DNA from 3 places in the Massilia sp. CFBP9012 genome. Region 3 is predicted to be linked to each of the others. Evidence: predicted binding sites of a transcription regulator. Region 3 holds the regulator's gene; each other region holds the start of a gene.

Region 1 (3,270 bases), on a different contig from region 3:
GTGCCGCCCCAGGCGGCGACCGGTACGATGGCGCGTTCGACGTCAGGCAGGGATTCGGCGCCGTGTGCGCTGCCTATCGAGAGGGCCAGTGCAAGCAAGGCGCCGAGACGAGAAACAGGTGCTAGGTTCATGGGCACATATTCAGGATGGATGAGCCGCCATCTTTCCACGTTTGACCGTGCAACGCCAGAGCATGCAAACCTGATAAGCTGGCTCCAACGATAACAACGTCCTGAGACAGCATGAGAACCATTGCCCAAATCCTCCGCGACAGCAAGACCATCGCCATCGTCGGCATGTCGAATAAAGAAGACCGCGCCAGCAACGAAGTGGGCGCCTACTTGCAGCACAACGGTTACCGCATCTTGCCGGTCAACCCCAGCTATGCCGGCCAGACCATCCACGGCGAGACCGTGTACGCGACCTTGCAAGAGGCCGCCGACGCCCTGGCCAGCAGCGGCCAGCGCATCGACATCGTCGACTGCTTCCGCAAATCCGAGGACATCGGGCCGATCGCGCGCGACGCGATCGCCGTGCGCGCCGGCTGCCTGTGGATGCAGCTCGACATCGAGAACCAGGCCGCCGCCGACCTGGCGCGCGCCGCCGGGCTCGACGTGGTCATGAACCACTGCATCAAGATCGAGCACCGCGGCCTGGCAGGGTAATCGGCGCGGTCTACGGCGGCTTGGCTTGCGCTACAATCGACGCACCTTAACCGTCGTCAATACCACGCCATGATCAAGACCATCGCCCTGCTGCTCGCCGCCACGGCCGCTGTCAGTGTCACCCAACCGGCACGCGCCCAGGCCGCGCCGGTCGCCGCCCTGACCAAGAGTCCGGCCGCCTGCCCGGCCGTGCTCAAGCACAGCTTCAAGCGCCTGCAGGACGAAGCGCCGCAAGACCTTTGCCAGTACGCCGGCAAGGTGGTGCTGGTGGTGAACACGGCCAGCTACTGCGGCTTCACCAAGCAGTACGAAGGCCTGGAAAAAATCTACGCCAAGTACGGCGGCCGCGGCCTGGTGATCCTGGGCTTCCCGTCGAACGACTTCGGCCAGCAGGAACCGGGCAGCGCCAAGGAAATCGCCGACCTGTGCTTCAACACCTATGGCGTCAAGTTCCCGATGTTTGCCAAGAGCTCGGTGAAGGGCCCGCAAGCCAATCCGCTGCATGCGCAGCTGATCAAGGCCACCGGCCAGGAACCGAAGTGGAACTTTACCAAATACCTGATCGGCCGTGACGGCAAGGTGCTTGACTACTTCCCGAGCAAGGTCACGCCGGAAGATCCGCAGCTAACCGGGAAGATCGAAGCGGCACTGTAATCGTCTAACGCAGTGCGAGGTGCAGGATCGGGTAGGGCTTGCCGAACGGGTCCTGCTCGGATCTTCCTGCTACTGCGAAGCCCATACGCTCGTAGAAGCCGAGCGCTTGCAGGTTCTGCTCATTGACGTCCACCTGCGTGGCGCCTAGCTGCGCGATCGCGAATTCCACCAGGGCCCGTCCGGCGCCCTGGCCGCGGTGGCGCGGATCCACGAACAGCATCTCGATCATTCCTTCGCTTACGCCGATGAAGGCGCAAGGCTGGCCGGCCTCGTCGCGCACGCAGTGCAGCGGCGTGAACTCGCGCAAGGTGCGCTCCACGATCGGCACCAGTAGCAGGAAATCGTCCGGATGCAGGAAGTCGTGGGTCGCCTTCACGGACGCTTCCCAGATGTCGAACAGGCGCGGGAGGTCGTCGTTGGCGGCGATGGTGATGCTTTGCATGGCTTTCCTTCCGAATGATTCTTTCGTCTCAGAGATATACCCTAGGAGATAGGTGTTTTATAAACCACACTAATAGCATGGTCATTTTGATGTACATCATAGTTTGTTTTTCCACACATCAATAAGCTTACCTTCGTCGCAGATGACATAAAACGAAGAAAGGTAAGAAAAAGATGAAAACGACGATGAAAACCGTGCTGGTGGCCCTGATTGCCGTGACCGCTTCGCAAGCGATGGCCCAGGAATCCCCATGGCTGGTGCGCGCCCGCGCCGTGCACGTCGACCCGGACAACAAATCGACGCCCGTCGGCGGCGTCGGCGCGGCGGACCGCCTCGAGGTGAGCAGCAAGACCATTCCCGAACTGGACATCAGCTATTTCTTCACCCCGCACATCGCGGCCGAACTGATCCTGACTTATCCACAGAAGCACAAGGCCCGCCTGGACGGCGCCGAGATCGGCACCTTCAAGCATCTGCCGCCGACCCTGAACCTGCAATACCACTTCACCCCCGGCGCGGCTATCAGCCCTTATATCGGCGCCGGCGTGAACTACACCCGCATGTCGAGCGTCAAGCTGCTCGACGGCGCCGGCGACCTGGAAAACGATAGCTGGGGCCTGTCGCTGCAGGCCGGCGTCGACTTCCGCCTGAACGAACACTGGTCGATCAATGCCGACGTCAAGAAGGTCAACCTGCGCAGCGACGTGTACGTCGGCGGCGCCAAGGCCAGCCACCTGAAGGTCGATCCGGTGCTGTTCGGCCTGGGTGTCGGCTACCGTTTCTAAGTTTTAAGCTCACGCCGGTTCGCGACTCGCGGGCCGGCGCGACAGAGGACCATGCATATGCCGTCAAGCAGTATGAGCCTCTCCACCTCTTGCGCGTGATCGCGTCCTGCCCGTCTTCCATGGGCGAGCTTCCAGCAAAAGTATCGAATATGGGAACGGGCGGGGCGCGACCCACGCCTTATATTCAGCGCGGCGAATCTGCTGCGTTACGCTGCGAGCACCGCGCGCAGCGGTCCGCGCAGGGCATTGCAGACGACGATGTCGTCGGCCTGCGCCAGCATCGCGCGCGAGATCACGGCTTCGCGCGCATGCCACGCGGGCGCGGCCAGCATCACGCCGCGCATCACACCCGGCAGCACGCCGGCCAACAGCGGCGGCGTGAGCCATTCCTCGCCGAAGCGCAGGAACACGCTGCTGCGTCCTCCTTCCGTCAACTCGTCACGCTCGTTGAAGAACAGCATATCGAAGGCGCCTTGCGCCTCGGCCGCCTTCCACGCCGCGTCGTAGCGGCCGCGGATGCTCGTCTTGTGGCGCAGGAAGACGTCGCCGCTGTGCGTCGGCTCCTGGGCCAGCAGCAAGGTCACGGGTTCGTGCAAGGGAGCCAGCTCGCCCGACGTGAGCGTCAGCGCGCCGGCATGGTCCACCGCCAGGCGCAGGCGGTGCAGCGCATCGGAGGGCAGGGCCTGGCTGGCTTCCAGCAGCGCCACATGCGCCGCGCCGCGGT
Region 2 (3,270 bases), on a different contig from region 3:
ATCACCTTGAGCATGCCCAGGCCCACCATTTCGAGCATGCTGCCGCTGGTCTCGAAGCCGCCGTACTCGGCGAACATGCCGTGCAGCCAGTCGAGCAGCGGCTGCAGGCCCAGCCACATGCCGACGCTCCACAGGGTGACCGCCAGCAGCAGCGGCGCCAGCGACAGCAGCAGCATGCGGCCGCTGAACTGCGCGCCCAGGGCGCGCCGGCAGGCGGTCAGTACACCGTTCATCGGGCTTTCTTTCGCGGCATGTTTTCTCCTGATGGCAGTTCAATGCCGTCATTCTACGGGATGACACCGGATGGACCCATCGACTACAATCGTCATTCAATCTGAACAACAAGGAAGACCATGTCCACCATCACCACCGAATCCGGCCTGCAATACGAAGAGCTCGTCACCGGCGAAGGCGCCGAGGCGAAAGCCGGCCAGCACGTCACCGTGCACTACACCGGCTGGCTGCGCAACGACGACGGCAGCCTGGGCGCCAAGTTCGATTCGAGCAAGGACCGCAACGACCCGTTCGAGTTCGCGCTCGGCGCCGGCCACGTGATCCGCGGCTGGGACGAAGGCGTGCAGGGCATGAAGGTCGGCGGTTCGCGCCGCCTGACCATCCCGGCCAGCCTGGGCTACGGCGCGCGCGGCGCCGGCGGCGTGATCCCGCCGAACGCCACCCTGATCTTCGACGTCGACCTGCTGGCCGTCTAATCAGGATTGCCATGCGCCGTCCTGCGATGGCGCATGGCTCGGCCGTCCCGGGTGCGGCATTTGAACATCTCTTCTAAAATGCGGCCGGATTTCCCGTGCCCGCCTCTCTCCTGGGCTAAGATGCCTGCCGCATTGTCCAAGCGACAATACCGCACTCAACCATCACAGGAGTTTCCATGAGCTTGCAGGAACAGTTCACCCAGGCCCAGGCCGATTCGAAGAACCTGTCGGAGCGTCCCGACAACATGACCTTGCTGAAGATTTACGCGCTGTTCAAGCAGGGCTCGAGCGGCGACGTGACGGGCGAGCGTCCGGGCATGACCGATTTCGTGGCGCGCGCCAAGTACGACGCCTGGGCCGGCCTCGCAGGCACCTCGCAAGAGGAAGCCCAGCAGCAGTATGTCGACCTGATCGAAGAGTTGAAGGGCTGATCGCCCACCGGGCCGGCGCCTGCGCCCGGCCCATTACCCCGGTTACGCCGCGGCGGCGAAGGTCTTGCGCATCTTTTCCGCCACCTTGGCCTCGATGGCCGGCGCGAACGCGCCCATGAAGAAGCCCAGGCGGATGCGCATCGCGGCGCGCTGGTCTTCCAGGGTCAATATGCCTTCCACGCCGCTGCGCTCGAAGCGCAGCACATCGCCGTCCCACCTGCATTCCAGCCCGTATTCGGCCGCGATACGCTGCGCTACCTGCTCGGCTGCCGAACGCGCCGCGTCCGGGCTCAGGCTGTGCTGCTGGACGATGCTGATTTCCGCCATCTGACTGATCCTTCCTGAATCGATTGCAAACAATCCGCCATGATGCCAGTTGCGGCCGGGCTATGCCAGAGTCCGCTACAACAGACAGCGCTGGCTCAGCCTCAATTGACGATTATCAAAGCGTGCCCGGCAGGGAGCGCGAGGATGAAGGCGCAAGCCCGTCAATACGCGAGGAGTCGATATGGAAACCCCCGTCGAGCAGCCCAACCGCCTGTTGCCCAACGAACAGACGCCGCAGATCGCGCAGTCTCCGGTGCGCTACGTCCCCACCCCGAGCGCGCCCTACCGCCAGCAGCACCGCGCCGCGCGCCTGCTCGAAGAACCCGAGATTCCCGATCTGGCCGCGCCATCGACCAGCGAGCCGCAGGCGCACGCCTTCGGCGCCCGCGTCCTCATGTGGAAGCAAGATCCTTCGGTGAGCGAAATCGGCACCCGCAAGGCCTTCCTGCCCGGCGTGGTGCTGGCCGGCCCGCGCGACGCCCGCATCGCCCCCGGCGAGCCGGGCATCGCCGCGGTCGAGCCGAACGCCTTCGGCGACTTCGTCACCCAGCCCGACACGCCGCAGTTCGACGCCGTCCACACCTTCGTCGTGGTGCGCCAGACGCTCACCATGTACGGGCGCGCCCTGGCCGCCGCCGGCGCGGCACACACGATGCCGCTGCCCTGGCAATGGAATAGCAGCACCGACACGCGGCCGCTGCTGGTCTTCCCGCACGGCCTGCCGAACGTCATGAACGCCTTCTACAGCCGCAGCCAGGCCTGCCTCAAGTTCGGCGACTTCATTCCCAACGGCGCCACCGAGCGGGTCTTCACCTGCCGCTCGTTCGACATCGTGTCGCACGAGACCGCCCACGCGGTGCTCGACGGCATCAAGCCGCTCTGGCTGCAGGCCGACGCCCCGCCCCAGACCGGCGGCCTGCACGAAGCCTTCGGCGACCTCACCGCGATCTTCCTGGCCCTGTCCCAGCTCGACCAGTGCGAAGCCGTGATCGCCCAGACCAAGGCCGACCTGCACGACAAATCCTTCCTGACCGATATCGCCGAGCAGTTCGGGCTGGCGCTCGGCAACAGCACCGGCCTGCGCAACGCCGACAACGATCTCAAGCTGAGCGAGGCCGGCACCCAGGTGCACGCGATCTCGCAGGTGTTCACCGGCGCCGTCTACGACGTGCTGGCCGACCTGTTCGCGCATGAACGCGATCCCGGGCGCGAAGACTGCGCCGCCGTCCTGCACCGGGTCGCCAACTACCTGAGCGGGGTGCTGCTGCGCGCCCTGATCGCCGCGCCCGACGCGGCCGCCACCTATGCCGACGTGGTCAACGCCATGCTCCAGGCCGTGACGGCCGACGGCAAGCCGGCCGTCTATGCCGACACCATCCGCCTCCAGTTCAGCCGGCGCGAAGTGACCGAGGCCGGTCATGGCGGCGGCCCGGATGGCGCCGCCTCCTTCGTCCCCGGCCTGCCCCTGGCGGCGCGGGTGTGCGACGCGCCCGGCGCGCGGCAGGACCGGCGTTCCTGCTGCGGCACCATGCAGCTGCCAGAATACGATTGCGCCGAGCGCGTGCTGGCCGGCGAGGCACGCCTGCTGGCGCGCTGGTGTGCCGACCACGGCCGCCACGGGCCGGGCCTGCCTGGGCTGCCGGGATTGGCGGCGCTGCCGGCTGCCGCCCAGCCCGCCGACCCATCGATGCTCGCATGAAGATCAGCGCCCGCGCCTGCGGCGGCTTTGCCGGACTGGCCCAATCCTACGAACTGGATACCGCGCGCCTGGCCGACGGGCCGGCCCTCGAGACGCTGCTGCG
Region 3 (3,270 bases):
CCGCGCCGCGCCGGGTCGGGACGGTCCTGGCCGGGATCCTGCTGGACTCGTGGATCATGTTTGGTCATCGTTTTCCTCTCCTACTCCAAAACTTTCCGCCTCGATTGCCAGGAATGCCTGTGCGAAGTGGGCGACCAGGCGGTAATAGTTGGCGCCTTCGGCATTGGCGATGTCGTCCAGCGCGCGCATGCACCAGGAGCCGATGTGGGCCTCGAAGAAGCGGCGCTGCACGTCCAGCGGCTGGCGCCGGATGCCGGGCGAGCCGGCCACCAGCACGCGCATGGTCTCGCACAGCGCGCCGAGGTGGTCTTCGAACTCGCCCCGCCCCTGTATGCGCGCCAGGCCAAGCCGGGCCAGGTCTTCGCGCAGATGCGCCAGCGGCGTGTCGTTCATGTAGCCGGCCAGGTAGCGCGAGCCATACGGATCGACCGGCGGCGTGCCGACGCTGACGAACAGCGCGCTGAATTCATCGTGGACGAGACGGGGATCCATCACGCCGGACGCCACGGTCAGTTGGTCCCAGGCGCGTTCGAGCGCCGGATCGCCGCCCTCGGCCAGGATGGGATCGCTGGATGCGAGCGCATCGAGCAGCGCCGCGTCTGGCGCGGCCAGCAGCAGCCGGGAGAGCAAGGCATACAGATCCGCCCTGGCCTGGTCTTCGCCGCCTGGCGGCAGATCCGGTCGCACGATTGCGGTGGCAAATGCGCTGCGATCGGGCAAGGTCTGAGTAGTTGATGGCACTGGGGAACACTCCAGTTGTTCAATTTATATGGCAGTGTAGGCCTCGATTGATATTGAGTGCGCACAGTTGCCTAAAACGGCTAAATGAACCCTGCATGGGTGAGCACGGGCGCCGAACGACCGGAACGCAACGGAATTGTTTCTCAATTGCAAATAAATGGCATTTGTTTGTCGAGATTGACGCTTCAACACGTCTATAATCGCGGTGTACCGAACCAAGCGACCATCCCTCATGAGCCAGACCCTGTCCCGGCAAGCCGAGCCGACCATCAATATCCACGCCCTCAAATCCTGCGCCCAGTGCAGCATGCACCAGCTGTGCTTGCCGATGGGCCTCGAAGACGCCGACATCGACCGTCTGGACAAGATCATCGGCCGCCGTCGCCGCCTGGAGCGCGACGAGCGCCTGTACAGCGTGGGCGAATCGTTCCGCAACCTGTACGCGGTGCGCTTCGGCCACTTCAAGACCTACCAGGTGAACGCCGCCGGCGAAGCCCAGATCACCGGTTTCCAGATGGCCGGCGAGCTGCTGGGCATGGACGCGATCAGCGGCACCCACCATTGCGACGCAGTAGCCCTGGAAGATTCCGAGGTGTGCGAGATCCCGTTCGCGCGCCTGGAAGACCTGTTCGGCGAAGTGCCGACCCTGCTGCGCCACTTCCACCGCATCATGAGCCAGGAAATCACGCGCGAGCAGAACGTCATGCTCCTGCTCGGCAATATGCGCGCCGAGCAGCGCTTCGCCGTGTTCCTGGTCAACCTGTCGGCGCGCTACGCCACCCGCGGCTATGCGGCCAACCGCTTCCAGCTGCGCATGTCGCGCGAAGACATCGGCAACTACCTGGGCCTGACCATCGAAAGCATCAGCCGCCTGCTGTCGCGCTTTAAAAAGCAGGGCTGGCTCGAGGTCGACAAACGCGAAGTGACGCTGCTCGATCCGGTCAAGCTGAAGGCGCTGGCGGCCGGCACCGACGTGTGCAGCCCGATGGCCTGACATCATGACGCTGCTGCCTTCGTGCGACATGCACCTGCGCAGCTACGACCGCGTGCACTGGGGCGACCGCCACGACTTCGCCCAGCTGGTGCTGCCGTTGCACGGCGAAGTCGTGCTCGACATCGAAGAGCGGCGCGGCCGGCTCGATCCCCTGCATGGCGCGCTGGTAGCGCCCGGCGCCGGGCATGCGCAATCGAGCCCGGGCGCGAATGACTCCCTGATCGTCGACGTCGATGGCGGCGCCTTCGGCGACGGTCCCTGGCAGCGGCTGCTGGAGCGGCCCTTCGTCACGCTCGGCCCTGCCGCGCGCAAGCTGGTCGAGTTCATGGGACTGATGACGCGCGAGTCCGTTCCATCTCGCGCGCTGGTGCACGGTTGGGTGCCGCTGCTGCTCGACACCCTGAGCCTGGACGCGCCGCGCACCACCTCGCGCCTGACCGCCCTGCTGGCGCGCATCGAGACCGCGCCCGGCCTGGCCTGGAGCACCGAATCGATGGCGCGCGCCGCCAACCTGAGCGTGAGCCGCCTGCACGCGCTGTTTCGCGAAGAGCTGGACAGCACGCCGCATGCCTGGCTGCTGGGCTGCCGCCTGGATTGCGCACGCGGCATGTTGACGGACGGCGCGCGCAGCGTGGCCGACATCGCCATCGCCTGCGGTTTCTCGGACCAGGCCAGCCTGACGCGGGCGATGCGCCGCGTGTTCGACACCACGCCTGCCGCCTATCGGCGCGCAGCGCAGGAGAAACCGCCAAAACCGCAGTAGTCCCGGCCAAGACCAGGGGCAGGTCCAGGCCAGAGAATCTCCACTCAAAGGAGATTCATCATGTACAAAGCTACTGGCGCGGGCGGACTGTCCCGCTCCACCCTGCTCGGCATCGGCGCTGGGATCGCCGCCGGCGCACTCTGGGGCCTGGTCTTCCTGGCCCCGGAACTGGCGCCCGAATTCCTGCCGATCCAGCTCTCGGCCGGACGCTACCTGGCCTATGGCCTGGTCGCCGCCATCCTCATCTACCCTGCCTGGCGACGGCTGCGCCGCCACCTCGGCTGGCCGGCGTGGCGCGCCCTGATCGGGCTCAGCCTCACTGGCAACATCATCTACTACCTGTTCCTCGCCAATGCGGTGCAACTTGGCGGCGTGGCCATGGCCTCGATCGTGATCGGGCTGCTGCCGATCGCGGTCACCATGGTGGGTTCGCGCGACGGCGACGCGGTGCCGCTGCGCCGGCTGCTGCCTTCGATGCTGCTGAGCGGCGCCGGCCTGGCCTGCATCGGCTGGGAGTCGCTGTCGGCGTCCGGACCCGGTTCGCTGGCCGGCCTGGCCTGCGCCTTTGGCGCGCTGGTGTCGTGGACCATCTTCGCGGTACATAACAGCCGCTGGCTGGCGCGCATCGAGGGGATTTCGTCGCATGAATGGAATCTGCTGGTGGGCGTGGTGACGGGCGTCATGGCGCTGGCGCTGGCGGTGCCGGCCTTCGTGCTGGCGCCGGGCGAGCATACCCTGCCGGTCTGGCTGCGGTTCGGCGCACTGGTCAGCG

What was found. Region 3 encodes FNR, which switches genes on or off when oxygen is low (the NO sensors DNR and NnrR bind a similar motif). Its sites were predicted from a motif close to TTGATNNNNATCAA; they were not measured.
Positions count from the first base shown of each region.
Region 1: a site for FNR is predicted at 1,848-1,861, ahead of SOM61_RS05050 (OmpW/AlkL family protein). Genes of this name have one in related genera too.
Region 2: a site for FNR is predicted at 1,574-1,587, ahead of SOM61_RS04550 (gluzincin family metallopeptidase). Genes of this name have one in related genera too.

Region 1 is NZ_JAXCWM010000003.1:27,502-30,771, forward strand. It holds gene SOM61_RS05030 (peptidoglycan recognition protein family protein) at 1-131, opposite strand, end outside; gene SOM61_RS05035 (CoA-binding protein) at 243-665, shown strand; gene SOM61_RS05040 (glutathione peroxidase) at 735-1,319, shown strand; gene SOM61_RS05045 (acetyltransferase) at 1,324-1,761, opposite strand; gene SOM61_RS05050 (OmpW/AlkL family protein) at 1,935-2,546, shown strand; gene pabB (aminodeoxychorismate synthase component I) at 2,753-3,270, opposite strand, start outside.
Region 2 is NZ_JAXCWM010000002.1:417,422-420,691, reverse strand. It holds gene SOM61_RS04570 (EI24 domain-containing protein) at 1-233, opposite strand, end outside; gene SOM61_RS04565 (FKBP-type peptidyl-prolyl cis-trans isomerase) at 354-710, shown strand; gene SOM61_RS04560 (acyl-CoA-binding protein) at 887-1,141, shown strand; gene SOM61_RS04555 (polyhydroxyalkanoic acid system family protein) at 1,184-1,468, opposite strand; gene SOM61_RS04550 (gluzincin family metallopeptidase) at 1,650-3,167, shown strand; gene SOM61_RS04545 (protealysin inhibitor emfourin) at 3,164-3,270, shown strand, end outside.
Region 3 is NZ_JAXCWM010000001.1:537,668-540,937, forward strand. It holds gene SOM61_RS02170 (formate dehydrogenase) at 1-68, opposite strand, end outside; gene SOM61_RS02175 (TorD/DmsD family molecular chaperone) at 55-741, opposite strand; gene fnr (fumarate/nitrate reduction transcriptional regulator Fnr) at 974-1,735, shown strand; gene SOM61_RS02185 (AraC family transcriptional regulator) at 1,740-2,498, shown strand; gene SOM61_RS02190 (DMT family transporter) at 2,559-3,270, shown strand, end outside.